3 regions of the Phytobacter palmae genome follow, and region 1 is predicted to be linked to each of the others. Evidence: predicted binding sites of a transcription regulator. Region 1 holds the regulator's gene; each other region holds the start of a gene.

Region 1 (2,207 bases):
CATTTGCGTCACGTCACGCGCCACCATCAATAATTGCTGCTCGCTGTAGGGCATCACACGGATCTCCAGATGGCGACCACTGTTAAGCACCAGATTAAGCGGGCGGGCGAAATCTTTCGTTTTAAGGTAGCGGGTAAATTCCGGATAACGCAGCAGGTTGAGGATGTTTTGCCCGTTATCGTCCGGCCAGCGTAAATTCAACAATTGCTGCGCCAGACCATTACACCAGAAAATCGCCCCCTCTTCGGTAATCATCACTAACGCATCAGGTAGCGACTCTGCGCCGCTACGAAAACGTTTGATCAGATTACCCAACTCGCGACGGCGTTTTTTGTTGCGCATCTGCATCTGGTGCAGACCATAAAGCAGCGGTTCCCAGCTTCCCGTCCCCGGTGGAGGAGTCATACTTTTATCGACCCACAACCACCAGGAAAGACGCATTAAGTTCCAGAAATGCCAGGCCAGTAACCCGGTGACCGCCGCCAGTAAAAACCAGGGCAGATAACCAAAGAAAGCGCCGAGCAGCGCGGCAGGTAGACAACAAAGGATGAGTTCGAGTACCAGCCTTTTCCATGACAGCCGTTCCAGCACGCGTCACGCTCCTTTCAGATTTTAGAAACGGGTCGAGAAACGATAACCCGTGCCGCGAACGGTTTGAACCATACGATCGTGGCCGCTGTGTTCCAGCGCTTTACGCAGTCGGCGAATATGAACATCCACCGTGCGGTCTTCTACATACACATTCGTTCCCCAGACATGATTCAGCAGCTGTTCGCGGCTATAAACACGCTCAGGATGGGTCATAAAGAAATGCAGTAGCTTAAACTCCGTCGGCCCCATGTCGAGGGGATTTTCCCCGGTCATCACACGGTGGGAGCTCGGATCAAGGCTCAGCCCCTGCATTTCAATGACTTCTTCTACCGCCATCGGGGAGATACGGCGCATGACGGCTTTAATGCGTGCCACCAGCTCCTTCGGCGAAAAGGGCTTAGTTATATAATCGTCCGCGCCCGTCTCAAGTCCGCGCACGCGGTCCTCTTCTTCGCCACGAGCGGTCAACATCATCACCGGGATATCGCGGGTCATCGCTTCACGCTTGAGGTGTTTAATGAACTGAATACCTGAGCCACCTGGCAGCATCCAGTCGAGCAAAATCAGGTCGGGCCAGGGTTCATTAAGTTGGTTCACCGCGCTGTCATAATCTTCCGCTTCGACAGGTTGAAAGCCGTTTTGTTCGAGCACGAAGCACACCATCTCACGGATTGGCGCTTCGTCTTCTACGACCAGAATGCGTCTTGCCATAATTTGCCCTGTTTAATTTGAGTCATCAGCTAAGTGCGGCGCCATTATGCGTCACTTTTGTGACAGATTTATGAAACAAATGACCAACAGGTGACCCAAGCCTTTGTTTTATGACAGTGGGAAATTCTTTCACTGGCGGCTCGAGTGTCCCTGAATGTTATAATCGCGTTTACGCTTTTTTGCCACGGAACCGCTATGCGCATCCTTCATACTTCGGACTGGCACCTGGGTCAGAACTTCTACAGTAAAAGCCGCGCCGCTGAGCACGACGCCTTCCTCACCTGGCTACTGGCCACCGCTGAGGAGCATATGGTCGACGCCATTATTGTTGCTGGCGACATCTTTGATACTGGCTCCCCACCCAGCTATGCGCGTGAGCTTTACAACCGTTTTGTGGTGAAATTGCAGCAAACGGGGTGTCATCTGGTAGTACTGGCGGGGAATCATGATTCAGTAGCCACCCTTAATGAATCGAAAGATATTCTCGCGTGGCTAAAAACTACCGTTGTCGCCAGCGCGGGCAGCGCGCCTTTTTATTTGCCGCTGCGTGATGGCTCGCCCGGTGCGATTTTCTGCCCGGTGCCCTTTTTACGTCCGCGCGACATCATGACCAGCCAGGCGGGACTCTCCGGGCAGGAAAAACAGCTACATTTGCTGCAAGCCATCACCAATTACTATCAGCAGCAATACCAGGCCGCCTGCGAATTACGCGGTGACAGAGTGCTGCCGATAATCGCCAGCGGGCATCTGACCACCGTTGGCGCCAGTAAAAGTGACGCCGTTCGTGACATCTATATCGGTACGCTGGATGCCTTCCCCGCGCAAAACTTTCCGCCTGCGGATTACATCGCGCTTGGCCATATTCACCGTCCGCAAAAGCCAGGCGGACACGAGCATATCCGCTA
Region 2 (2,207 bases), 240 kb from region 1:
GCTTTAATCAATTGTTCTTTTGGCGTGGTTCGCAAGACGACAAGACGCCCCACCGGCACCATCATGGCGCCGCCCACCCCTTGCAGGACGCGCATCAGCACAAATCCGGTGACATTATTTGTCAGGCCGCAAAACAGAGACGCCACGGTGAAAATTAACAACGCCAGGCTAAAAACCGTCCGCGCGCCAAAACGTTCCGCGACCCAGCCGCTGGCCGGAATCAGCATCGCCAGCGTCAGCAAATAGGCACTAATACCGATATTCAAATCGATGGCAGAAACGCCAAAGGCTTTCGCCATGTCCGGCAGGGCAGTCGCAATGACCGTGCCATCCAGAAACTCCATAAAAAACGCGCTGGCAACCAGCAACGCCAACCCGGAAATTCGCCCGGAACCGCTCACGTTTTCCCGTGGCGTTTGCGTCCGGGTTGTCTCAGAGGAGGCCATAACGTACCCTCAGCATAGATGACATCTCCTGCCGGGGAGATGTCTGACAAGAATGGAAAAGTTGTTATACCAAAAATACCTGACATCGGGTAATTCAATTTCCTCCTGATTGTCCGTAGATTGATATTTTGCAATTTATCGCAGTCCGTCCTCGTCGGTATGGACCTTGTCGCCACTTCTCGCCGCTCTCTTCTGGCGCAAGCTGACAAAAATGTCAGTAAAATGTCAGCCAGCTGTTGGCAAGAACACGATAAAATCGCTTTCATCATCACATTTGTCCGTCGTGACAAAGGAAGAGCTGCCATGCGACTTCTGCTGGTTGAAGATGAGGAAAAAACCTCGTCATATATCTATCGTGCGCTCAGCGAACTGGGTTTTACCGTTGACGTCGCCGCCAGCGGTACCGAAGGATTGCATCTGGCGGTTGAATTTGACTATGACGCCATCATCCTCGACGTCATGTTGCCAGGCCTTGACGGTTACAGCGTATTAAAAGGGCTACGCGCCAGTAAAAATACACCAGTGCTGATGCTTTCTGCCCGTGGTTCCGTCGATGAACGGGTTAAAGGGCTACGCCAGGGGGCGGATGATTATCTGCCCAAACCGTTTTCCCTCATTGAGCTGGTCGCCCGCATTCAGGCATTGCTGCGTCGTCGCTCCAGCGATGGTGCCGACACCACGCAGTTGCAGATCCACGACTTACATCTCGACCTGCTGGCCCGCCGCGTTACACGCGCCGGAGACCGCCTTGAACTGACGGCCAAAGAGTTTGCCCTGCTGAGCCTGCTCGCCCGCCATAAAGGTGAAATCCTCTCCAAAATGATGATTGCGGAACAGGTGTGGGATATGAATTTTGATAGTGATGCTAATGTGGTGGAGGTGGCGATAAAACGCCTGCGAGCCAAAGTAGATGCCCCCTACCCCGTTAAACTGCTGCATACCGTCCGGGGCATGGGATATGTCCTTGAAACTCGGCCCGAGAGCCCCGCTAAATAGAGTCAGTCTATGCTCAAACGTTCGATTTCAGGACGCCTTGCATTAATGTTTGCCCTCGCCTCAGTACTGATCGTCTCAGCGATTGGTTTTCTGCTGCGCAGTACCCTGCATGAATCCTTGCAAAAACAGATGTACAACGAGCTGCTGTTCAGAGAGTCCCTGATGGAGCCGTGGCTACTTTCCCGCACCACCCTGCACAGTTGGCAAATGTTACCCACTAAGCTCGCCGACATGGCCACTGCGGAAGGCGGGCGCGTCAAATACTGGGTTCTCAGTGATGATCCCCGCTTTCAGGTGGGGGGTGAGCCACCGCAAGGGGTCAACTGGTCGACGCTTGCCGACGGATTTAGCGAAGCGCCGGGGGCCACAAAAGAGTCCTGTTCACTCTTTATCCTCGTTAAGTTAATTCCGGCAAGCGGCGAACGCCCGGCAATTCGCTATGTGATTGCTATTGATTCCACCCCTTATATGGGCACGCTGGAGGAGTTCACCCGCACGCTGTTACTGATTACCGCCCTCGGGGTGATGCTGGTTGCCGTGCTGGGTTTTATGATTGCGAGGTTTGGTATGCGTCCGGTGAATACCATGAGCGAACAGGCGCACAAACTTGCCCCTGGCGATCACGGTCAGCGCCTCGATACCACAACCCTTCCCGATGAACTGCAAACGCTGGCGGAAGCTTTCAACGGCGTGCTGGAACGGCAAGAAGTGGCCTGGCGGCAACTGGAAAGTTTCAACGCTGACGTCGCCCACGAGCTGCGCACG
Region 3 (2,207 bases), on a different contig from region 1:
GTCGGCAACCCGGCGGATAAACGACAGATGTTGTTCGGCCAGCAGGATAGTCATACCGAAATCCTGGTTGAGCCGGACAAGTAAATTGCCGAGTTTATGGATAAATGCCTGTCCAAGCCCGCGCGTGGGTTCGTCCAGAATCAGCAGCCGCGGGCGATTGACGAGGGCGCGAGCCATCGCCAGTTGATGCTGATTATCCTCAGACAGCCCTGCGCCTTTCACCTGACGTAGCCCATACAAGTCGGGGAACAGGTCATAGACCTCCCGATTGACGGTACTGCGGGGCTCTCCACAGGCGAGCATAGCGATATGCAGATTTTCCTCGACGGTCATTTGCGAAAATATTCGCCTGTCCTGAGGAACATAGCCTATACCCATTGCGCTGCGATGCTCCGCCTGCAAGTTGAGTAGATCCCTGGGGGGCCCTCCTGCCTCTTGCCAGACCATGCTACCGCTCTCAACGGGCAGATAACCGGTAATGCAATTTATAAGCGTCGTTTTGCCCATCCCTGGAAGGCCGATAACAGAGGTGCATACGCCGGGGGCGAGGTCGAGGTCGACATTCCATAGCGTATGTTGATTGCCGTAATACTGATTAACTGCACGTAAGCTCAACACGGTTCGCTCCTTATCTCTGATCGGGTGACAGAGAGGTTGTTATTCAGTTCAGTGCAAAAGGCTTGCCAGAACATGAAAACAAGCTTTTTTTCGGAACCCGCCGATCAATGAGAGAGTTAAAGCGCGTTTTGCGCCTGGCAGACGAAAATATATGCTCTTTGACAGTGCCGGGGCTGGCAGGAAATGGTGCATTTGATCGATGAAATGTGAGCATGATCGCACGATAATTCGCCGTTTCGTTAGCAGATATTCTGCAAAAAAAAGCGAGAAAAAATTTTTACTGCCCTCAAAGAGACCCGGAAGCCGTTTCAGGCGACTGGCGAGGCATATGGGCTGGAAGCAGTTATCCACTATTCCTGTGGATAACCTTGTGCATTAGAGTTAGAAAAAGTGCGAGAAGCGAGTAAACACGCGGCTTGCGCCTGAATTGCTGCGAAAGGCGTCTTTTGGAATATTTCTTTATTTTTTAATTAGTTAAATAAAAGCAATCCTTGTAAGAAATCTGTCACCCACTGCCATAAAACTTTCATTGCTAAGCTTGACAAGTGTTAAAAAAGGAAATGTTCTGGGGATAACCCGCTTTTGCTGGTGTTTTGTACCGTCAGGAGTGATTTTCGAGGTGTGCTCCTCGTACTCTGGCTGTGAGTAGAAGATATTCCTGATTGCGCTACTGTTTTTACATCCAGTATTTTTTATTGGCAAATCTCGCTGTGGTGAGTAAAATTACTTTCCTGCCCGCTCATTCCTTCATCAGGTAGCCGTCCATGAGTAAACCATTCAAACTGAATTCCGCTTTTCGTCCCTCCGGCGATCAGCCAGAAGCAATTCGTCGCCTGGAAGAGGGTCTCGAAGACGGTCTGGCTCATCAGACTTTGCTGGGCGTGACCGGTTCAGGGAAGACGTTCACCGTGGCGAATGTGATTGCGGATCTACAGCGCCCGACGATGGTGCTGGCGCCGAACAAAACCCTTGCCGCACAGCTCTATGGCGAAATGAAAGAGTTCTTCCCGGAAAATGCCGTGGAATATTTCGTCTCCTATTACGACTACTATCAGCCGGAAGCTTATGTACCGAGTTCGGACACGTTTATTGAAAAGGACGCGTCGGTAAACGAACACATCGAGCAGATGCGTCTGTCGGCAACCAAGGCGCTGCTGGAACGTCGGGATGTCATTGTGGTGGCATCGGTCTCCGCGATTTACGGTCTGGGTGATCCGGATCTCTACCTGAAGATGATGTTGCATCTGACAAAAGGAATGATCATCGATCAGCGTTCCATACTGCGTCGTCTGGCAGAGTTGCAGTACACCCGCAATGACCAGGCGTTTCAGCGCGGCACCTTTCGCGTGCGAGGCGAGGTGATCGATATCTTCCCGGCGGAATCGGACGATATCGCCCTGCGCGTTGAGCTGTTTGATGAGGAAGTGGAGCGGCTGTCGCTGTTTGACCCGCTGACCGGGCACGTTGAGTCGACCATCCAGCGCTTTACCGTCTACCCCAAAACCCACTACGTCACGCCACGCGAGCGCATCATTCAGGCGATGGAGGAGATCAAAGACGAGCTGGTCGAACGCCGCAAGGTGCTACTG

What was found. The regulator PhoB, encoded in region 1, activates phosphate uptake and scavenging genes when phosphate is short. The targets are predictions, from matches to a motif close to CTGTCATAAAACTGNCNNAT.
Region 2: a site for PhoB is predicted at 656-675, ahead of AAIG39_RS01130 (heavy metal response regulator transcription factor). Genes of this name have one in related genera too.
Region 3: a site for PhoB is predicted at 1,131-1,150, ahead of uvrB (excinuclease ABC subunit UvrB). Genes of this name have one in related genera too.

Annotation. Positions count from the first base shown of each region.
Region 1 covers NZ_JBCIVJ010000001.1:467,704-469,910, forward strand. Annotated here, with positions in the region: gene phoR (phosphate regulon sensor histidine kinase PhoR) at 1-591, opposite strand, end outside; gene phoB (phosphate response regulator transcription factor PhoB) at 613-1,302, opposite strand; gene sbcD (exonuclease subunit SbcD) at 1,498-2,207, shown strand, end outside.
Region 2 covers NZ_JBCIVJ010000001.1:228,627-230,833, forward strand. Annotated here, with positions in the region: gene AAIG39_RS01125 (MFS transporter) at 1-446, opposite strand, end outside; gene AAIG39_RS01130 (heavy metal response regulator transcription factor) at 750-1,442, shown strand; gene AAIG39_RS01135 (heavy metal sensor histidine kinase) at 1,452-2,207, shown strand, end outside.
Region 3 covers NZ_JBCIVJ010000042.1:16,950-19,156, forward strand. Annotated here, with positions in the region: gene AAIG39_RS25050 (ABC transporter ATP-binding protein) at 1-618, opposite strand, end outside; gene uvrB (excinuclease ABC subunit UvrB) at 1,383-2,207, shown strand, end outside.